4 regions of the Viridibacillus sp. NPDC093762 genome follow, and region 3 is predicted to be linked to each of the others. Evidence: riboswitches for the same ligand, from Rfam matches in the RefSeq annotation. Region 3 holds a riboswitch; each other region holds the start of a gene.
The links. A riboswitch is a leader RNA that binds a small molecule or an ion and turns the genes downstream of it on or off. The one in region 3 is predicted to bind cobalamin.

Region 1 (5,848 bases), on a different contig from region 3:
TTTTTTTAATATCCGTAGTCGAATCATCTGTATAATTAATCATTGTCTTACCAATAGTCAGCAATGTTAAAAACATAACTCCTACTCCAACCGCTAAATAAAACATCGCAAACACTTTACCCAGATTTGTAGTTGGCGTGAGTGAAGTATCTACACCACTCGGAATCAGACTAACAACACAAAAGTATATGGCATCAATTATAGACCATCCTTCTACCTTTGTATAAAACATCGTGCCTGACAAAAGGATAAAAAATAATGTAGTAGACAATGAAATAAATAACGGTTGTTTAAAAGCACGGATTAAAGCCTTTAAAAGGCGTTTTGTAGTTAAAATAAATGAAATCATACATTCTCTCACTCTCTTGCTATATGAAACTAGTATACAACAGATAGGAGATAAATAAATAGTCTTCTAAGAGTGGTTCTAAATGCCTATATAAATTTGAAGTGATAATAACATAAAACTATATTTGGCCATCAAGACCATAAAAATTTGATAATATGATATAGTGAATACAAATTGTGGTCTATACGATTCTTTTTTTATTGATATTAATAAAACAGCTATATTTAATGTCGAACTCTCCTAAAAGACTATTGAGAGTGTTAATTACATTGAAAATATCGTATTAAAAATTTGATTCGGAGGAATTAAGGTGAATAACATGCTGAAAAAACTAAGCGTCATTTTCATGGCTATGATCTTTTTAGGAGGTTTAGCAAGCCCTCAATATGCTAAAGCAAGTGCTTCAAAAACAAAACAAGTAACGCTTACTGAAAAGAGTAGGTTGTTTACTAAGCAAGGTGGATATGGAAGAAAATCTACAGTAGCTGCAAAAAAGAAAGTAACGATTATAAAAACAACTAAAGATAAATGGATGCAAACAAAAGATAAAAAGTGGATAAAAGACGGTTTTACTGGTGATTATGTCTATCTTTCAAAAAAAACAACGACTTATAAAAAAGAAAAAGGATCTAAATCAGCAACGAAACTTCCAGCTGGAATATATAAAGTGAGTGCTGCCAATACAAATGGTTGGATTAAAGTTAAAAAAGGTAGCAAGACATACTGGATTAAATCTGGGGAATTTGTCGATAGTTACAGTGATTTAGGAAATAAAAAAATGCAAGACCAAATAGTTACTATTTTAAATAAAGAACGTGCAAAAAAGAATTTGAAGCCTTTAAAGCAAGATCCAAAACTAACAAAGCTTGCGATAATTCGATCATTAGATATGGAGAAAAATCGCTATTTCAGCCATACAAGCCCAACTTATGGAAGCTGGTCTAACCTCCTAAAAGGATCTGATTATAACACATATGCATCAGGAGAGAATATTGCAGCAGGTTATCCAACAGCAACGAGTTTCATGAAAGGATGGATGAATTCCCCTGGCCATAAAGCAAATATTCTATCACCCAATTATCAAAAAGTTGGAATAGGTATAGTTGTCTCGGGTAAAGGTGCTCAATATCCAACATATGGAACACAAATTTTTGCCAAATAGGTAGAAAACCCCCTATTGTCCAAGAACATGAGGGAGTTTACTATTTTGATAACTTCTTAACCTTATTCTCTTTTACATCCCATCGTTTTGAATATTCAGTTATAATAGAGTGGATATATATATAGGGGTTTTCTATATGGTATTACATATGAAAGAGGTAAGTTTGAAAAGAGAAGGGCAATGGATTCTAGAAAATATTAATTGGCAAGTAGAAAAAGGAGAGCATTGGGAAGTGCAACACTTTCTTCATTTTTCGATATTCCAGTAGAAGTTATTTGGCAAAATAATCGTCCATTATTATCAAAGCAGAATTAAAAGAATTTAAAAACTAGTTGTTGAATTTTATATAAGATTCGACAGCTAGTTTTTTTATAATGAATAACAATTATTTGGATTGTTTTTCCAATAACGTGATAATCCTATCTAATTTTTCATTTAGTTCAGTAGATTCATTCTTTGGTGTGGTATTAATAATGATTCTTCTAATAAATAGCATAAAAGAAATCGTACCTAATATAATTAAAGCAATAACAATAAAAAGTATAAGTATATCTCCAAAATTAGCCACCTTTTGCCTCCTTTATTCATTTCCGCTATTAAAATAGTATTATATTCAATTTTAACATGTTTTTAGGATTCATGCGGTTCAAATATTGATAAATTCATTGATAAATACAATTTTGGAATTGAGATAAATACAATTCTTCTTTGATTAATATAAGAATTTGATATGAAATGGATAAAATATCAAAAATAAATCATTATCCAATAGATTAATTTTCAATATTATGATAAGTTTATAACAAGTGAATATTGAATGCCAGAATTAGGTGTAGTACATACATAAAAGGGAATTCGGTGAAATGCCGAGGCTGTATCCGCAACTGTAAATGCTGATGAAATAAGGAAATACCACTGTTTTATACGGGAAGGTCCTTTGAGTAAATTGATGCTAAGCCAGGAGACCTATCTAATTCAGAGCGTATATCTACTCTTCGGAATAAAGTGAGATTACGGCAAAACAATCTATATTAGACAAAACTGTTGTCCTATATTTCTTTGTATTTATGCTATTTCTCTATGGGGAAATAGCTTTTTTCATTGTTAAGAACTTTTAAATTCCTTCATTTAAAACATAAGTGAAAGTTATTTAATCTATTAGCATGAAAAAGCCGAATTCCGAATCCAACAAACCTAAATAAAATCGGAGGAATTCAAATGTTAAAACGTTCAATTAGCATGATGTTTGCTTTTGTTATGCTACTATCACTACTATCGCCGTTTACAGCTCAAGCTGAAAATAATACGGTAGTAAACAATGCATCTCAAACAACATCACCACAAGTAATCAAAGAAAAACTAGTGAACTCACTAGAAAAGGCAAAACAATATTATATTACTAACAACCAAACTATTAGTTCTAGGGTAATTAGTTCCCACAGTGGCTACTGGTCATTATCAGCAATGTATGCACTAGGTATGGATATTAAAAACTACAAGTGGGCAGAGGGCTCAGAAGTTACAAGTGAACAATCTTATTGGGTAAAACCTAAAACGGCTGCTTCAAGCACTTCAAATGAAGACGCAGGTACTATTATAGGTGCTTATATTCTTGGGTTAGATCCTACCAGCCTTGGACAACGCAATATTGTTGAAGATTTACAAAATAAACAAAAAGCTGATGGTAGCTTTTTTACACCATATGGTGAATCTTGGGCATCAATTGCGCTAGGATTAGCAAATGCAGACTATGATAAAGCCAAACATTTAGAAGTAATTTTAAAGAAACAAAATAATTCAGGATTATTCTCTGGATTTGGTTCATCTGATGACTTAGATGTAACAGGCTGGAATTTAACGGCATTAACGCTATTAAATAATGCTGATAAGTCCAATGAAATAATTAACGAATCTATTAAAAAAGCAGTAGACGGTATTCATGCAAAATATCAAAAAGATGGTTTTGTTAATAATACGAACTCAATGGCAAGTATTATTATGGGACTAGCTTCAGCTGGAGAGGATTTAACAACGGACAAATGGAGCTATGAAAAAGACGGTAAAAAAGTTAACATTCTTGAAAAAATGATTGATGATTACCAATTAGAAGACGGATCATTTAAATGGATGATCAAAGATACTAAAACTAACTTAATGGCGACTGAACAAGTAATCATTGCGTTAGCAGACGCATTGAATGGAAAATCAACATTTGCAAGATTAGCAGATGGGGAAATACCAAATACTAATCCACCAGTGGAAAATCCAGATACTGAAGGCCCAACAGAACTTACAGTGGGTACAATTTCAAACAAAACTACTTCTGTAACAGGAACAACAGAAGCAAATGCAACAGTCTCAATATACAATGGAACTAAACTTCTAACATCAACAAAAGCTAGTAGTAAAGGAACTTACACGTTAAAGATTCCTGCACAAAAAGCGAATGTGAAATTAGTAGTAAAGACGACAGATGTAACCGGCAATGCTGGTGTAACAAAAACAATTACTGTATTAGATAAAATCGGCCCAACAAAACTTACAATAGGAACAATTTCAAACAAAACAACTACTGTAAAAGGAACTACAGAAGCTAAAGCAACAGTTTCTATTTATAAAGGCTCAAAACTACTTACATCAACAAAAGCGAGTAGCAAAGGTAACTATAAGCTGAAGATTACAAAACAAAAAGAGAACGTAAAATTAGTTGTAAAAACGAAAGATACAGTAGGTAATAAAGGCGTATCAAAAACAATTATTGTAAAAGATAAAATTGCACCGAAAAAACCAACAGTATCTAAAATCACTTCGAAAACTACAAAAGTAAAAGGTAAAACTGAAGCAAAAGCAACAATTACAATATACAATAGTAAACACAAAAAAATTGGCTCAGCTAAAGCATCCAGCAAAGGTAATTTTAGTGTGAAAATCAAAAAACAAAAAGCAAATTCTAAGCTATCAATTTACGCGAAGGATCCAGCAGGAAATAAAAGTAGCAAACTTAGCGTGAAAGTGAAGTAATGGTCATATGAAAAAGGGCAGTCCAAAAAGTCGGTAAAAACCGGCCTTTGAGGGCTACTCTTTTTCTTTTTATTTGGATCTGTCTAATTTGATTATTGTTTTGATCAAATGATAAACAAAACTTAAATCACCTAAATTGGAAGGGTTTTGGAGATATTTACAGATAATTCACGTAGTGCAAAACCTTCAAGGAGTTGATTATTTAATTACTATTTTAGAAAACATAAAAGATTTAGCTTTTTTATTACTATTCATTTCGAGCGCTATTTATTGTAAGCAGCTTAAATTAACTAAGTGGAAAAGAAAACTTTCTAAAGGCGAGATGACAATGTATCTTATTACTTCAATTGCACTACCTGTTTACGCAGCTATTTATATGCTTCTCCTTCTGGGAACATAAATATGCTGTATTGTAATATATTATATTAGGCAATTACATAAATCAGAGGTTGAATACAAGTGTAATATACTGTTTACGCTTAATTCTAAGTGTAAGTGATATGATAAAATAATAATAGAAATATAGTGAAAGAGTGATTCAATGCAGGTCAATGTGAAGGATACAAGTTTAGTGCTTGAAGGCGGGACATTCCGTACATTATTTACGTCAGGCGTACTCGATGCTTTTTTAGATGAAGAGATAATGATGCCACATGTTGTCGGTATTTCAGCAGGGGCTATTAATGCCTGTTCATATGTGTCGGAGCAAAAAGAGCGTTCACTTCGCGTTCTTGTTAATTATCGTCATGACAAACGCTATATAGGCATTCGGAATTTTTGGCGAGAAAGAAGTTTATTTGGATTAGACTTTGCTTACAATATAATTCCAAATGAGCTAGATAAATTTGACTGGGATAGATTCCAACAATTCGAGGGAACAGTAAAATTTGGTGTTACAAATGCGTATACAGGGGCAATAGAGTATATGGACGCACTTGATATGGATAAGGAATGTACGTTATTGCGCGCTACGTGTGCAATTCCAGTATTGTTCCCAGAGATTAAGATAAATGGTACTCCATACTATGATGGGGGATTAGCAGATCCAATTCCTATTCAGTATTTAGTAGACGAAGGTTTTGAAAAGCATGTACTAGTGTTAACCCGACCAAAAGGCTATCGAAAAGTAATAGATCGCCAAAGTAAATTAGTTATGAAGCTCCTTCGTAGACGATATCCCAATTTAGTGAAAAGCATGGAACAACGTGTGGAGCATTACAATACCTCGCTCGATTATTGCGAACGCTTGGAAAAAGAGGGAAGAGCCTTTATTTTTAGGCCAGATGAACCGTTAAATAGCTTTGAAAAAGATTTAA
Region 2 (5,848 bases), on a different contig from region 3:
CGAAGAAGTCAGTTTTCCCTAAATCAACATCTTCATAGGCTTTGATCCATTTCATAGGATTTTTGCGGTAGCCGTCAAAAGGTCTTTCATAGCCTAACTGTGAACAGCGTACATTCGTATAGAAGTAAATATAATCTTCTACATCATCTACATCTAAGCCATCAATTTTATCTCCAATGACTTCATGTGCCCATTCGATTTCAAGTGCAGCTGCTTCACGGAAAATATCTTCAACTTGCTTAGCTCGCTCTGGCGTATCGTATTCAGGATACTCTTCTAACAATTCTTTATAGATTTTAACGAATAGGTCAACATGAAGCTGTTCGTCGCGGTTTATATAGTTAATCATTGTACTCGTTGCTACCATTTTTTGATTGCGTGCTAAATGGTAGAAGAATGCGAAACCAGAATAGAAGAATAAACCTTCTAAAATGACGTCATAGACGATGGAATTTAACATATGGTCGATATTAGGTTCTTCAGAAAATGTTTTATATCCTTTAATAACGAAGTCATTTCGTTTTTCAAGGACTGGCTCTGTACGCCAGAAATCAAATACTTTATCTTGCTCATCTTTTGATACTAAACTTGAAAGAATATATGAGTAAGAATGGTTATGAATTACTTCCTGCTGTGCAAGGATAATCATTAAAGCATTTAAGCTAGAATCTGTTAAATAATCTGCCACTTTTCCTGCATAGTCTGTTTGAACACTGTCTAACATTGCAAGTAAACCGATTGTTTTCATAAATGCTTCTTTTTCATTCGCTGTTAATGTTGGGAACTCTTTAATATCATTCCCCATATTAATTTCGAAAGGAGTCCAAAAGTTACCTAACATCTTTTTATATTTTGGATACGCCCAGCTAAAACGAACATCATCCCAGTTTAATATATTTGAAGAGCTCCCGTTTACAATACCTGTTGAACGGTTTGGAGCTGTTTTATCCATTAATTGACGTTTTTCTAGTTTTGTCATCGTAGTTCCTCCTAGCTTGCACATGATTCACATTCTAATAGTTCAACCGATGTTGAGCGGACGTAGTATGTCGTTTTAATGCCCAGTTTCCAAGCATTTAAGTGCAATTCTAATAGTTCTTTAGCCTTGACAGTGTTTTGTACATATAAATTTAGCGAAATACCTTGGTCGATATGACGGGCACGTGCTGCGTTTTGTTTTAAAGTCCAATTTTGATCAATAAAGTAAGCAGATTTGTAATACCAAGTTGTTTCTTGGTTCAAATCAGGGACAGTTACCGGGATCTTATAATCCTTTTTCTCTTCAGAATAAGATTTTTGGAAGATCGGATCAATACTTGCCGTACTTCCTGCAATAATTGATGTTGATGAGTTCGGCGCAATAGCCATTACATAACCGTTACGCATACCATTTTCAGCAACTGCTTGTTGTAATGCAGTCCACTTTTCATCTTTATATTGTCGCTTTGAGAAGTATTCTCCTGTTTGCCATTCCGAACCTTCAAATAATGGATATTGGCCTTTTTCTTTTGCTAATTCCATTGATGCTTGAATTGTTAAATAAGCAATTTGCTCATAAAGCTTATCCGCAAATTCAACAGACTCCTCTGATTCCCATGTAATACTCTTCAGTGCCAATAAATGATGCCAACCGAATGTACCAAGACCGATACCACGATAACGGGCATTTGTACGTTCTGCTTGTGGAACAGGAATACGATTTAAGTCGATAACATTATCTAACATACGCACTTGAATTGGGATCAATCTTTCTAAAGCTTCAGCAGGGACAGCTCGTCCAAGATTGATAGATGATAAGTTACATACAACGAAGTCTCCAGGTTTGCGACGCGTTACAATGACATCATCTTCTAATGTAATTGACTCGAATTTAGTGGCGCTCATATTTTGGAAAATTTCTGTACATAGATTACTTGAGTAAATCATACCTTCATGCTTATTCGGGTTTTTACGGTTTACTTCATCACGATAGAACATGAACGGTACGCCAGTTTCTAATTGACTACGCATAATGCGTTTCATGATATCAATTGCTGGTACAGCTTCACGTGTTAATATCGGGTTCGCTAAGCAAGCTTCGTACTTTTCACGGAATGAACCTTGTCCACGTTTTTCGTCATAGTAATCTTCAAGATTAAAGCCCATTACTTCGCGAATTTCATGCGGGTCAAATAAGTGCCAATCTTCACGTGCTTCAACAGCCTCCATGAAAATATCTGGTAAGCTAACGCCTGTGAAAATATCATGTGCGCGCATACGTTCATCACCGTTATTTAATTTTAAATCAAGGAATGGGAATATATCTTTATGCCAAATATCAAGATAAATAGCAATCGCGCCTTGTCGTTGACCTAATTGATCTACTGATACTGCTGTATTATTTAATTGTTTAATCCAAGGAACAACACCGCTTGATGCCCCTTTAAAACCACGAATGGATGATCCACGGCTACGTACTTTCCCCATATAAACGCCGATACCACCGCCAAACTTCGAAAGTGTCGCAACATCAGTATTTGAATCATAAATACTTTGTAAGCTGTCATCAACTGTATCGATAAAGCAACTTGATAATTGACCATGTGTTTTACCTGCATTTGATAATGTAGGAGTAGCAGTCGTCATATATAAATTACTCATTGCCCAGTAAGATTCTTTAATTTTTGCAAGACGATCTGTTTTTTCATTCTGCATTAGAGTCATCGCTATAATCATCCAACGCTCTTGAGGTAATTCGATTGGTGTTTTGTCAAAGTCTCGAGTTACATAACGATCCAACAGTGTTTTCAATCCGATATATGTAAAGATTTCATCACGTTTAGGTTCAATCATTAAGCCAATCTCTTCAAGTTCCTGTTTTGTATATGACCTTGTTAAAGCTGGGTCATATAAACCTTTTTCGACAAGCTTCTTAACTTGTTTAGCAAATGCTGTGTATACCTGTCCTACTTCTAATTGACGTACTGTAGATGCTTCTTTATAAACACCCGCCAACAATAAGCGAGCTGCAACGAATGTCCAATATGTGTCTTCTTCATCTAAAAAGCTTAACGCTTCTAGGCTCATCGCCTTCGTCCATTCAGCATCAGTGCCTTCTGGATTCTTATTTTCCCAGCGTTCAGACTTTCTAATAAGCTGACTAATTTCCTCTCTACCAAACTCTTCCTCTAATCGAGATAATAATATTGCTCTTTCATATGTCATTAATTGGACCATATCGTCGTCTCCTTTTTTACAAATATAAAAAGCGATGAATCTGCCTTCTTCGGCAGAGCCATCGCTCTAGGTTTTAAAATTGGAAACAGGCGAAATCACAACAAAAAAATACTTTTGAAATCAAAAGTAAATTGTTCAATGTAAAGTCTCTCGCTTCCACTTCTCAACCCCCGAAGAAAGTGTCATCATGCGCAAAAAGGCAGGTCTACTGGCTCATGCATCATCCAACTGTCACCCTTCCCAAGCATTGCTCAGTGGTTAATTGACAGTCGTCCGCATTCACAGTTGCGGGGACAGCTTCGGTTTCTCTACCGAATTCCCTTTTAAACCGTATATGGTACCTTTTTTCGCTCACATACTATATATTGTGTTTTACTGATTAATCTAATCTAACATATTGTGTTCCTGTCAGACAAGTGGAAATGCTAAATTAAAGTAAATGAAAGCAAAAGACCTACGAAAAATGTTTTATTATTTCCTATAATGTCTATTTTTATTTTAAAAAACAGGAGGTTAGAATTGTTTTAAGTAAGAAAATAATAAAAAACTACCCAAAATTGTATTTTGGGTAGCATAATATCTATTTTAGTAACAATTAATCGTCTTCATACTCTTTTTCGAAATCAAGAATGGCACCAGTCTTAGCGTCAATTTCTAATTCGTATTCATACATACCATCTTTTACTTCAACTTCATAAACGCCGTCTTCTTCATCCAATTCAATTTTAGTAATGGTACCTTTTGCTTTTGTTAAAGCAATTTGAGAAGCTTTTTGCTCACTGATGAAAGGTGTTACTGGATTTGGTGTTTTTGTAATTCTTTCTTTATCAGTAATCATAACTTTCCCAGTTATTGCATCGACTTCGATATCATATTCATAATCAGTAGTTAAAATCTCAAAATCATATACTCCGTCTTCACGGTCATATTCAGCTTTTTTCACTGTACCATTAACACTTTTTAAAGCAATTTCTTTTGCTTTTTCAATACCTATTACTTTATTACTTGTTGATGGCTTTGAAGGCTTCTCGGTATTTCCAGTACTTGGAATACCCGGTTTAGTATTTGTGATTACATCGTCAGCTACTTCTGATTCTTTTTTAATAACATTTCCTGTTTTTGCATCGATTTCAAAATCATATTCTGTTGCACCATTAATAATTTCGATTTCGTATACGCCATCACTTTTATCTAGTTTGGCTTTTTGTACAGTACCACCAACATTATTTAATGCTATTTGTTTCGCTTTCTCTAAGCCAATCACTTTGCCAGTTACTACTTTTTTTGAAATCTTCTCTTTTTCTTTTTTCACAATTTTCCCTGTGTACGCATTGATATCAAAATCGTATTCATATCCAGCTCTAATGATTTCAATTTCGTAAATACCATCTTCTCGATCTAATTTTGCTTTTTTCACAGAACCTTTAACCGATTTTAATGCTATTTCTTTCGCTTTTGCTAAACCAATTACTTTTTTATTATTAACTGAATTAGATACTTTTGTTGTTTCTGTTTTCTTTTCAAGTAAATTCCCCGTTTTAGCATCTAATGTTAATTCGTATTCTTTACTTTTGCCTCTTACATCAACTTCATATACTTGAACACCTTTTTCTTTGTCCAATTCTACTTTGTATACTGTACCTTTTACGTAGCTAAGTGCCTTTTTCGAAATTTCTTTTGAAGATAAAATTTTACCTGAGTTAGTTTGAATACCCGCTGCCGCAACTACTCCAGAGACTGCAAGTGATCCCGTAATTGCTAATGCCGTAATCATTTTTTTCATAATTATCTTCCTCCTCTTTGTTGATACTTATACTTTACACAATGAAAATGAAAGAATAAGGAGAATAAGATTAGAATTTGATGAGAAATTATTAATCCCACGTAATGGATAACACTTTGCCGGAAATAGCATGGATTTGGAAGACTGCATCTTTGTCGTTACCTTCAATCTCCACTAAATAATATCCGCCATCACTCGTATCGTAAAAAGAAATTTCATCTACAGTTCCATTCAGTTTTTTCTTAGCAATAGTAATCACTTGTTCCTTAGATAAAAGTGAAGAATCTTGCTCTGCATCTGCTTGAATTTCTGATAAAACTTCCCCATTAATTGCATCTATTAATAAGTTAATATGCTCTTTACCATTTACTACTTCTATTTGATATACCGGTTCTTCCTTATTTGTATTGAGTGAGATTTTTTTTATATCCCCGTCATATTGTTCTTTTATAATTTTTCGTATTCCAGTTTCTGGTAGATAGTTTATTTTTTCTTTAACAGCTGTTTTTTTCTGCTTCATCAATAAGATTTTGCCTGATTCAGCATCAACTTCGAGTTGATAAAGCTTGTTATTTCTTTGAAGCTGCACTCGATATTGATCGTTTATAGTAAGGAAGGAGATAATTTCCCCTCCATACATCGTTTCAATATTATTATAAATTTCATCAGTTGTAAGAGGTGTTTCTTTCGTCAGTTTATTCCAAATCATGATACTAAGAATCGTCGCAATAATAATGAGTGTCACAATGAATAGTATTGATAGTTTTTCGCGAATGCGCATATCATCGTTCCCCCTCATTACTATTTTCAAATCGCAAGACGATTGTAGTTCCTTCACCTAGCGTACTT
Region 3 (5,848 bases):
GATAACATTTTATAACCTTCCCTTGGCACGTTTGTAATCTTGTAGTGCCGTAACTGTTGTTTCATAAACTCCGTGACCAATCAACTTTCCAATATCTGTGATAGGCCCGGCATATTCCATAAACGTCCCATTTTGAGTCGCAGCAATTAATAGACTATCTGTTGATGTACCTGTTGCAATTGTATTGGAAATTGGATCCATGATTTCTTCTTGGTGCATTGCTTTCACTTTCGCTTCAGTTGCCGTTATCATTGCTTGCATAAAGGATTCTTCTGTTAGTTTGCCATTAATAATGACCCAAGTATTAATCGTTCCAATATACGGTTTACTCACTCTTTCATGTGCCCTTGAAACATCTACCGCATTGCCAACACCAGCTGTTACTGCAACAATAATACTACCTGTTGTGTTTGAAAATTCACGAATAACAACATGCTTGGCTGCAACTGCAGTCATCATAGCCACCGTATTAGATGGCATAAAATTATGTTGTTCAAGATAACTTTTTAATTCTTCATGTGCATCCGCACACATATAACTCAAATCAACTGCACGATTAACAAATGATTGGAACCATCCAAAACCAGCATTGTGAACAGCTGAGGAAACGGTTTTTAAAGGATATTCCGTACGAAGCTCAACAAATTCATCTCTTATTTTGAATTGTTCTTTTGTCACTATATAGGATTCACGTTCATCCATAGCTGTTGGCATTAGTGTTACTTGTGGCTTCGGCAACTCTGGGTGCGGATAACTTGAAACACGCGTATCATATACTTCTAAAATTTGCTTTTCTTTCAACACTTCATGTGGTTCCCCTATAGCTTTTACATGTCCCTTATCCATTAATAATAGCCGATCACAATAGAGTGAAGCTAAATTCATATCATGAAAAACAGTAATAACTGTTAAACCATTTTGCACTGCTTCTAGACGAATCATATCTAGCAGTTGTCGTTGATGTGCAATATCTAAATGATTCGTAGGTTCATCTAAAAGTAAGATATCAGCTTGCTGAGCAAGTGCTTGTGCTACAAATGTACGTTGTTGCTCCCCACCTGATAAAAATTCGAGGTTTGTATGTTCATAGCTATCGACACCCGTCTGCTTCATAGCTTTTTTCACTGCATTTTCATCTTGTTCTGACCATGTCGAAAACCAACTATTTTGATGTGGATATCGTCCTAAAGCTACCGTCTCACGTACTGTATGTGAAAAGGCATGGGCATGAAGTTGAGGTAATACAGCCATTTTGCGCGCAAATTCCTTCGGTGAGAAAATTTTAATATTTTGTTCTTCAATGAGTACTTGACCAGTTGAGGAAGGCAAGATACCACTAATCACTTTTAACAATGTGGATTTGCCACTACCATTTGGTCCTAATACTCCAAGAATTTCGCCCTTTTTCACTCTAAACGAAACGTCTTGTACTATTGGCCTGGTGGCGTCATAACCTCCAGTAATATTTTCTACAGTAAGCATACTTAAGCACCTTTCGTTCTTCTTTGTCGGAAAAAGATATATGAAAATACTGGCGCCCCAATAAGTGCAGTAATGACACCAATTGGTAACTCTGTTGGCGGAATAATCGTACGAGCAAACAAATCACAAACAATTAATAATGATGCTCCATTTAAAAACGATAAAGGTAACAAGTGACGGTGATCTGCTCCAAATAAAAGTCGTGTCATATGAGGTACAACGAGTCCAACAAAGCCAATTGTTCCAGACACTGCAACTGCAGCACCTGTTAACATAGATCCGCCTATTAATATCAGAATTTTACTTTTCTTCACGTCAACACCAAGATACTTGGCACGTTCTTCTCCAAATAACATCGCATTTAATTCACGACGGTTTAACCATAATAAAAATGAACCAATGAGTACAAAAGGCCACACCATCTTGACATATGGCCATCCACGCATTGAAACACTTCCCATAAGCCACCCAATGATTTGCCGTAACTCATCACCTGTTAAGGCAATTAACAATGAAATTAATGCACCTAAAAATGAACTAACGATAATCCCTGTTAAAATCAGCGTTTCCATTTTCATAGTTCGATCAACTAATCGTGCAAAAGCCATTACACCCATCATCGCCAATAAGGCCCCTAGCATGCTGAAGGCTGGTAATGTGTATATACCAAAAATAGGGGTCGAAATGCCGAAAAAGAGCGTCACCACAGCACCTACCGAGGCACCGGATGACACTCCTAACGTATACGGATCGGCGAGAGGATTCTTCAGCAACCCTTGGAAAGCAGCACCCGCAATTGCCAAAGAGGCTCCTACTAACCCTGCAAGCACAACGCGCGGCATGCGTATTTTCCACAATATATTGGTCGCTGTTGGATCCGCTGCCGTATTCCATAACGTACTAATTGGAACTTTTACAGAACCAATTGATACACCTAGCCAAATGCTAACAATTAAAATCACAAAGGCTATGGTGTACCCTAAAATGGTTTTCCTCACTCAAAAGCCTCTGGATATACTGCTTTTGCAATGACCTCTAATCCTTCAGCAAGACGAGGACCTGTACGGCTTGTTAAGTTCGCATCAACTTGAACAACTGCATCATTTTTAACAGCTGTGATACTATCGAATCCTTGGCGATTTTTCACCTTCTCGACAATATTTTTCACATTGTATTTCACGATAATTGTATCTGGATTACGTTTCACAATTTCTTCAGGGTCAATTTGGAACCAACCTGTTTGATCTGCTGTGACGTTTTTAATATTAGCTAAATCAAACATTTCTTGCATAAATGTATCTTTACCTGCAGTGTAAATATTAGGTTCATCTGATGTTTCGACGAATGCAGATTTTTGTTTTACATCTTTTACTTTAGCTTGTACTTCTTTTACTTTTGCTTTCATATCATCCGTAATCTTCTTAGCCTCATCCGCTTTACCAGTAATGTGACCTATTTGTTCAATTGTTGTATACGTTTCATCAAAATTCTCAGCGTTTTTGACAACAAAAACTTTCAATCCAGCATCACGTAATTGTTGGAGACCTGCTTCAGAAGTACCTAAAAGTGTTTCGTGTGCAAAAACAACTTCTGGATTTAAGCTAATAATTTTCTCGGCGTCAAATTCCATCCCTCCGATTTTTTCTTTTTTCGTTGCCGCTTCAGGATAATCATCATTATCCGATACAGCAGTAATTTCTTTTTCTAATCCTAAAGCGAAAAGAATTTCTGTATTACTTGGCACTAAAGTAACAATGCTCTTTGGTGCTTCTGTAAATTTCACATCATTGCCAAGTGCATCAGTCTCTGTTAATGGATATCCTGCTACCTGTTGCTCTGTTGCTGGCTCGCTATTTTCCTTTTTCTTAGTATCATCCGTTTGGCCACAGCCTACTAACACGCCTAGTGCTAAAACAAGCACTAAACAAAATTGCCATATTTTCTTCATTTACATTTCCTCCTTGTTCATAAAAAAAACTCTCGTTTTACGACGAGAGATACGATGACAGTGAATATATACATAGCAGTACTTAAAATGCACTTTTACTGACACCATTTCTATCCGCGTAGTTCTAATTGGTGGTCTCCATGTTGGTAGGTCTCCTGGCTCGTGATCACAGCTTGCCGTGCCTTCCCAAAGCGCTATGCTTTAGTGACAAATTACGACTTGCTCACACATACAGTGGCGGGACCGCATCGGATTTACACCGACTTCCCTTTTCTCTTTACTAAATCAAAGTAAAGAACCAACATGTTTCACAATATACAATTTTTTATTACATCCTGTACAATTATACAGAAAATTAAATACTTGTCCAAGTTGTTACTAGGCTTGGTGGAACTATTAGTAATAACACATTGTGACATGAATCGATGAAGTCTAGCTATTTTATCTTTAACTAGCGCAAATTTTTTTCTTTCATTTGTTCTTTATAAAAACCAAAAGACTATTCCACACTTATTCAGTGCGAAATAGTCTTTTTATAAGTACCTCTTAGATTCACAAGCTTATTCAACCTCAGTAGCTAAAAGGGTTTTTCTGTCATTACATTTTCTCAGGTGCTGATACGCCAATAAGTTTTAGTGCGTTGGCAATTGTTGTGCGAACTGCTGTAATTAGAGATAAACGTGCTGCTGAGCGATCTTTGTTATCAGCATCTAAAACTTTTTCAGCATTGTAGAAGCTGTGGAAAGTTGCTGCTAGTTCTTGAATGTAGTTAGTAATACGGTGTGGTGTGCGATTCTTCGCAGCATCCGCAACAACTTGTGGGAAGTCCCCTACTTTTTTCAAGACATCAATTTCTTTCTCTGCATTAAGAAGATTTAAATGTTCTTCAGATGCTGCAAAGCCTTGTTCTTTTGCTTGGCGCAAGATTGAAGAAATACGCGCATGTGCATATTGTGCATAGTAAACAGGGTTTTCATTTGATTGCTTAACAGCTAGGTCAAGGTCAAAGTCCATATGTGAATCACCTGCACGCATTGCAAAGTTGTAACGTACTGCGTCTAAGCCAACTTCTTCAACAAGTTCACGTAAAGTAACCGCGTTACCTGTACGTTTACTCATTTTCACTTTTTCGCCGTCTTTCATTAAGTTCACCATTTGAATGATTTCAACTTCTAATGTGTCACGATCGTAACCAAGTGCTTCGATTGCTGCTTTCATACGTGGGATATAGCCATGGTGGTCAGCTCCCCAAATGTTGATAAGTTTAGTGAAGCCACGTTGAATTTTATCTTCATGGTATGAAATATCTGGTGTTAAATATGTGTAAGAGCCATCATTTTTTATAAGTACACGATCTTTATCGTCCCCAAATGTTGTCGAGCGGAACCAAGTAGCGCCTTCTTCTTCAAATACATGACCATTCTCACGAAGTTTTTCTAGAGCCGTTTCAACTTTACCTGATTTATAAAGTGATGTCTCAGAATACCAAACGTCAAAGTCTACACGGAAGTTTGCTAAGTCTTTTTGTAATTTACCAAGCTCTAATTTCAAGCCATGTTCACGGAAAAATTCAAAGCGCTCTTCATCTGATTTACTTAGAATCGAATCACCAAACTCAGCAGCTAATTTACCTGCGATATCGATAATATCTTGACCATGATAACCGTCTTCAGGCATAGAAGCATCTAAGCCTAACGCTTGTTTGTAGCGAGCTTCTAAAGATGCTGCTAAATTATTGATTTGATTACCTGCATCATTGATGTAGTATTCACGTGAGACATCATATCCTGCAAAGTCTAAAACGTTACATAATGAATCCCCTACAGATGCTCCTCGGGCATGTCCTAAATGAAGGTCACCAGTTGGGTTAGCTGATACAAATTCAACTTGTACTTTTTCATTAGCGCCAGCTTGTGAACGTCCATATTCTGCGCCTTGCGCTAAAACAGTCGTGATTACTTCCGCTAAATAGTCTTTGCGTAGCACAATATTCATAAAACCAGGACCCGCGATGTCGATTTTCTCAATAGCAGTACCTGTAGTATCAAGGTTTTCAATAATAGCTTCAGCGATTGCACGTGGAGGCTTTTTAGCTAATTTTGTAAGTTGCATAGCTATATTAGTTGCATAGTCGCCATTCGTCTTATCCTTTGGTGTTTCTAAGTGTATATTCAATGTTGATGTATCTTCTAAAAGACCTGCTTTTGATACTGCTGCAAGAAGCGCTTCTTTAATCGCATGTTGCACTTGTTCTACTGCGTTCATTATTTTCCCTCCGAGTAATTAATTTCTAAAGTATAATCGCCTACTGATTGTCCACCAACGATTAGATCATAGTTTAAATAAAATCGTCCGCTCGATTTACTGTCATGCGGTTCGAATAGCATGTCCTTCGTATACGTCACGATTGGTAATGCA
Region 4 (5,848 bases), on a different contig from region 3:
TTCAACAATATTGCTGACAACTTCTACAATTTTCTCAGGCTCGATGCCCTCTGCTACCGGTTGTCCTGGATGAGCCGTTCTACCAACTGGTTTCGCACCTACAAAAAGATCAAATTTACCTTTTCGATAGACAATTCCGACGTCCTCCATCACAGCTTTGTAACATGCCATACCACAGCCATTAAAACCGATATTAAATTCTTTAGGCATGTTCAGACCGCCAAGTTTTTCTTGAAGTTCCTCTGCATATGGAATACCGCCAGTTTTTTCACCATTACAGAAATCACATGCTTTTATTGTGACAACATCACCTACTGGTGACAGAATAAAGTTTGCTTCTTGCAGTTTAGCTGTAATGATATCTGGTATTGTTGTTGGAATTTTCAAAAGAATATTATGATTTGGTGTATATTCCATTGTCCCTTTTTCTCCAACTACTTCAGCTAATGTCAACATTTGTTTTGGTGTAAATCTTTTATTGGCAACCCCAGGGCTTACGGCTAATTCGAAAATAGATTCCATTTCTTGTTGTACAAAAGTAGTTTGAGTTTCCACTTGTTGACCCGTCACACGAGTTAATGCATCTAATGCCATTTCAAAAGAGCTAATTTCAGGTTTTGGTTCTGTTTTTATAACTGACTGTAGCTGGGCTCTTTCTAAAGCAGGTGTACTTTCAATATTTTGACTACGCTGAATACCGGTTTCTTGGTCCATTGCCCATGGCTCAGCCTCTTCTTTCAAGCGTTGATGTGGTTTAAGTGGTTGTTTTTCGGCATTCAATGTGTACTTTCTTTGGTAACCACGAGGTGTAATCATCTTATTGTCATACAAAAATGTCGATGAATTGCCGATGACAACTGTCGTTAACATGCCAATATCATGATTCAACATATCTTTTAAATTAGTAATGATGATATTTTGTCTATCACGATAGGCGCTTTTTACTAACCCTACTGGTGTTTCAGGTGAACGATACTGTAGTAAAATACGTTGTGTTTCGACAATTTGGCGTGTACGACGGCCACTACGTGGATTGTAAAGAGCTATTACAAAATCCGCCATTGCCGCAGCTTCCACACGTTTTGCTATTAAATCCCATGGAGTTAGATGGTCACTTAAGCTGATCGTACATGAATCATGCATGACTGGTGCGCCAAGTAAAGAAGCACAAGAGTTAATAGCCGAAATACCAGGAATAACTTCAATTTCAACACCAGTTTCTTCTGTCCATCCCTTTTCGATTAACACTTCATAAACTAGTCCGGCCATTCCGTAGACACCGGAATCTCCACTTGAAATAACTGCCACTTTTTTACCATTTTCAGCTTGTCTTACAGCTTCTTGAGCCCGAGAAACTTCTTCAGTCATACCTGTACTGATGACTGCTGTATTACTATCAATTAAATCTTGAATGAGTTCAACGTACGTTTTATAACCGATAATGAAATCACTTTCTTGCAATGCTTCAACTGCTCTAGTTGTAATATGTTTAAAATCACCTGGACCAAAACCGACTACATAAAGTTTTCCAAGTTGCGACATTCAAACATCTCCTTTTCGTTACATCTAACTATTTGTTTTTCGAAATACCTTTAATCGCTCCTGATGTCGGGTTTTGCGTCATGTTGCCATTAATTGTTTGGTATACAACATGAGGTGCAACTTGCTGATCCATACAATCACGTACAATTTGACGACCAATTTCAGGAGATTCAGCTTTATACCAAGTACCTTGTGGATATGCAATTACGACACAGGCATCTTTGCAACGCCCATTACAGCGAGTTCGAGTAGTATGTATTTGTTCGTCAATCTCAAGCATAGCAATCTCATCTCTGACTGCCAGCGTTACCTCTTCCGCGCCTTTCTTCAAACAACTACTGCCATTGCAAATAAGCAAATGGCTTTTCATACTTTCTAAATTCCAAGTTGTCATAGTGTTCCTCCCATACGATGTTCATCATTTTTCAAGAAAAATCTATGGAAATAGGGTGAATTGGCAACTAGTTATCTATTTTGGCAAATAAAAAAACCTTAATTCAAAGAATTAAGGTTTAAAAACTAGATTATTCAGACAACACAAAAAATAAGCGTCGTCCACTGTAGCCTTCACCTTTCCCTCCGAAAAGTATCGTTCATAATTATAAAAGCAGGTTTCCTGGCTTACGCGTCACTTTACTTTGATCTCTTCCCAGTATTTCACCAGTGAGTATTATCATTTCATCAGCGGTACAGTAGCGGGGGCTGCATCGGATTCTAACCGATTTCCCTATTATCCAACATGCTCAATAGTCCAAACATGTCGGCACTTTTAAATTTGATATTCAATTGTATTATTCAGTAAATTCTAAATCTGTAACTATCATATACTAAATTTTACTAGATTCAAATAGTTTTTTTATGAATATTATCTTGTCATAATTTAAAGTTTGCATTTTCACCTATATAAAGTCGTTCAAAACAGTTATATCTACTTTACTACTCATTTTCAATATTTTTGAAAATCACATAAAAAAAATCTAGTAGAAAGAAATTTCCCATGATACACTATATTCTGAAATCAAACAATTCAATAAACTTTATGGTGTTAAATTAGCGTTTAACTGAAAAGGGAAGTCGGTGTTAATCCGGCGCGGTCCCGCCACTGTATTGAGGAGTTTTGCTACAAGATGTCACTGTCAAATGACGGGAAGGCTGTAGCAAAATGATGAATCTAAGCCAGGAGACCTGCCATAAAGTGAGGAACTGTTTCAACCTACGAGGATGGGTGTGAAAGTGAGTAAGTCTTATTTTTTGATGACTTTTCCTTCACGCACTTCTTTCTATGAAAGAGGTGCTTTTTTATTTAAAAAAATTGCTGTACGCCCTATCTAGAGAGGTATTTCATAGGAGGTGTTATTTGTATATCACTGTATATCCAATAAAAATACATAAACAAAAGGGAGAATAATATGAATAAGTTAAAATTAATATTTATCTGGAAAATAATCTACTTTTTAGCATTTGTCATGATTGTTCCAAAACAAGCATTTGCCATGCACATTATGGAGGGGTTCTTACCTGTTGAATGGGCTATCTTTTGGTGGGCAGTAACAATTCCGTTTTTGATTATTGGTTTCCGATCAATAAGTAAAACAATTAAGGAAAATCCAGATACTAAAATGATGCTTGGCTTATCTGGGGCTTTTGCTTTTGTTTTATCTGCACTTAAAATCCCTTCTGTTACAGGTAGTTGTTCTCACCCTACTGGTGTAGGTTTAGGAACTGTATTATTTGGACCATTTGCAATGAGTATTGTAGGTTTTATTGTTCTTTTATTCCAATCATTGCTTTTAGCTCACGGTGGCTTAACTACACTTGGTGCAAATGCTTTTTCAATGGCAGTCGTTGGTCCTCTAATTGCTTACGGTGTATACAAAGGGACTTCTAAAGCAGGCTTACCTTTTGCATTTGCTGTATTTTTGGCTGCAACTTTAGGTGATCTTGGCACTTATCTAGTCACTTCTATTCAATTAGCACTTGCTTTCCCTTCTGAAGTCGGTGGATTCTTTGCTTCTTTCACTAAATTCAGTAGTATTTTCGCATTAACGCAAATTCCTTTAGCTATTTCTGAAGGTATTTTAACTGTGGTCATTATGAATTTCTTAAAAAAATACAACGTAGCTGAGCTAAAAGCGCTGCGCGTTCTCTCGAAAGGGGCTGAACAACGTTGAAAAAAAATCTAATACTAATCTCAATCGTTGTCATTCTTGCAATCTTCCCTCTTTTCATTCAAAAAGGAGCTGAATTCGGAGGGGCTGATGGTGAAGCTGAAGCTGCCATTGGTGAAATAAATGCTTCTTATGAGCCTTGGTTCTCAAGTATTTGGGAACCACCAAGTGGTGAAATCGAAAGTCTATTATTCTGTCTTCAAGCAGCGATTGGTGCTGGCTTTATCGGTTACTTTGTTGGTTTAACAAGAGGTAAATACAAACGAAAAGATACTGTTAAAAATAAAGAGGGGCAAATATAAGATGCTTCTTATTGATAAATATGCTTATATGAATCGTTGGCAGCATATTCATCCAATAGAAAAAATGGTATTTACCTTTTTTCTGATGTTATTTTCGTTAACTGTGAGAGACACACTTGTATCACTCATCACACTTATTGTGATGAGTGCTTTTACAATTTTAGGTGCAAAAATTCCTTTTAAATATTATTTCAAGTTATTATTAGTACCTAGTTTTTTCCTATTATCGAGTATGCTGACCATTTTGATTTCATTTTCAAGTAACTATTCCTTAATTACCTCATCACTTTGGACAACTAAATTTCTAGGATTACATATTTTTATTACGGAAAATAGTGTTGAGACGGCAATTCAATTATTTTTTACAGTGCTAAGTAGTATTAGTTGCTTATACTTCTTAACATTGACTACACCTGTACATGATATTTTACATGTCTTAAGTAAGCTGAAAGTACCAGCATTATTAATCGAATTAACCGAGATCACATATCGCTTCATTTTTGTTTTTTTGGAAACATCACTTAAAATTCATCAAGCACAAAATTCTCGTCTTGGTTATTTAACTGTAAAACAAAGTATTAATTCGTTAGGGTTACTTGTTTCCTCCTTATTTGTCCATGTGTTTCAGCGTTCTAAAGAATTAATTATTGCGATGAATTCTCGGTGCTATACGGAAGATATAAAATTATTAGAGAATGAATATTCATTTTCTAAAAGAAATTGGGTAGTAATTGGACTCATTTCAATTAGTATTGTATCTGTTCATATTCGGTTCGGAGGAAGTCTAAATGGATGAGCTATTTTTTGACATTCAACACCTTACACATAGCTATCAAGATGGCACGATTGCATTAAACGAACTTTCTCTTTCTATAAAAAAGGGTAAGAAAATTGCATTACTCGGTAATAACGGTGCTGGTAAATCTACATTATTTCAGCATTTAAATGGGATATTGCAACCCACTTCAGGTGAGATACATTTTAAAGGTCAAAGGATGAAATATGGACGAAAATCTTTATCACAGTTACGAGAGCAAGTTGGCATAGTCTTTCAAGATCCGGATTCTCAATTATTTTCTGGCACTGTAAAACAAGATATTTCGTTTGGACCTATTAATCTTGGCTGGTCTAAAGAAAAAGTCGTTGAACAAGTTGACTGGGCGATGCAAGAAACTGAAGTTATACCCCTACAACAAAAACCGATTCACTTTTTGAGTTTAGGGCAGAAAAAACGTGTCGCTATTGCTGGAGTTTTAGCAATGAATCCCGATGTCTTTATTTTAGATGAGCCATCTGCAGGTCTCGATGCATATTATTCTAAGCAAATCATGTCACTTTTAAATACGATTCATAAACCGCATAAAACCATTATTTTATCGACACATGATGTGCATTTTGCATATGAATGGGCTGATGAGATCATCGTCATGAGTGATGGACAAATTCTATATCATGGTGATCCCATCTCCGTTTTTAAACAGCCTAATTTACTTTCAAAAGCTCATCTTGAGAAGCCCTGGGTATTTGAAACGGCAGAGCAATTACAACAAAACGGCATGTTAGCAATTGATGCCCCCTTTCCTCGAAATAGGGAGCAATTATTTCAACAATTTAAGACCAACATAACTGTAAAGTAACATGTTTATTCTAAAACCGTACTAGATTTTTACTAGTATGGTTTTTATTTTCTCTTAGATGCTGGATTTTGATTTTTATATATAGACTAGCGAGGTTTATATCAAATCAATATTTAGTCATATATTATTAGTAGTCTTATTACTATTTACATTTAATATAGAAATAAACAAAGCCACGAGAACTTTTTGCTCATGGCTT

Region 1: another riboswitch for cobalamin. It lies ahead of ACQKM9_RS13025 (Ig-like domain-containing protein); the one in region 3 lies ahead of ACQKM9_RS00150 (ABC transporter substrate-binding protein).
Region 2: another riboswitch for cobalamin. It lies ahead of ACQKM9_RS07300 (ribonucleoside-diphosphate reductase subunit alpha); the one in region 3 lies ahead of ACQKM9_RS00150 (ABC transporter substrate-binding protein).
Region 4: another riboswitch for cobalamin. It lies ahead of ACQKM9_RS04140 (energy-coupling factor ABC transporter permease); the one in region 3 lies ahead of ACQKM9_RS00150 (ABC transporter substrate-binding protein).

What each region holds. Positions count from the first base shown of each region.
Region 1 is NZ_JBNNUK010000009.1:135,936-141,783, forward strand. It holds gene ACQKM9_RS13005 (ion channel) at 1-349, opposite strand, end outside; gene ACQKM9_RS13010 (CAP domain-containing protein) at 669-1,511, shown strand; gene ACQKM9_RS13015 (hypothetical protein) at 1,648-1,779, shown strand; gene ACQKM9_RS13020 (DUF4083 family protein) at 1,897-2,079, opposite strand; cobalamin riboswitch at 2,323-2,499, shown strand; gene ACQKM9_RS13025 (Ig-like domain-containing protein) at 2,730-4,532, shown strand; gene ACQKM9_RS13030 (hypothetical protein) at 4,708-4,932, shown strand; gene ACQKM9_RS13035 (patatin-like phospholipase family protein) at 5,074-5,848, shown strand, end outside.
Region 2 is NZ_JBNNUK010000004.1:67,886-73,733, forward strand. It holds gene ACQKM9_RS07295 (ribonucleotide-diphosphate reductase subunit beta) at 1-979, opposite strand, end outside; gene ACQKM9_RS07300 (ribonucleoside-diphosphate reductase subunit alpha) at 991-3,216, opposite strand; cobalamin riboswitch at 3,398-3,576, opposite strand; gene ACQKM9_RS07305 (PepSY domain-containing protein) at 3,812-4,999, opposite strand; gene ACQKM9_RS07310 (PepSY domain-containing protein) at 5,091-5,780, opposite strand; gene ACQKM9_RS07315 (ATP-binding protein) at 5,782-5,848, opposite strand, start outside.
Region 3 is NZ_JBNNUK010000001.1:25,263-31,110, reverse strand. It holds gene cbiB (adenosylcobinamide-phosphate synthase CbiB) at 1-8, opposite strand, end outside; gene ACQKM9_RS00160 (adenosylcobinamide amidohydrolase) at 10-1,482, opposite strand; gene ACQKM9_RS00155 (FecCD family ABC transporter permease) at 1,485-2,444, opposite strand; gene ACQKM9_RS00150 (ABC transporter substrate-binding protein) at 2,477-3,430, opposite strand; cobalamin riboswitch at 3,559-3,748, opposite strand; gene argS (arginine--tRNA ligase) at 4,028-5,695, opposite strand; gene ACQKM9_RS00140 (DUF1934 domain-containing protein) at 5,695-5,848, opposite strand, start outside.
Region 4 is NZ_JBNNUK010000002.1:61,184-67,031, reverse strand. It holds gene cobJ (precorrin-3B C(17)-methyltransferase) at 1-1,542, opposite strand, end outside; gene ACQKM9_RS04145 ((2Fe-2S) ferredoxin domain-containing protein) at 1,571-1,936, opposite strand; cobalamin riboswitch at 2,132-2,328, opposite strand; cobalamin riboswitch at 2,566-2,749, shown strand; gene ACQKM9_RS04140 (energy-coupling factor ABC transporter permease) at 2,952-3,713, shown strand; gene ACQKM9_RS04135 (energy-coupling factor ABC transporter substrate-binding protein) at 3,710-4,012, shown strand; gene cbiQ (cobalt ECF transporter T component CbiQ) at 4,014-4,808, shown strand; gene ACQKM9_RS04125 (energy-coupling factor ABC transporter ATP-binding protein) at 4,801-5,649, shown strand.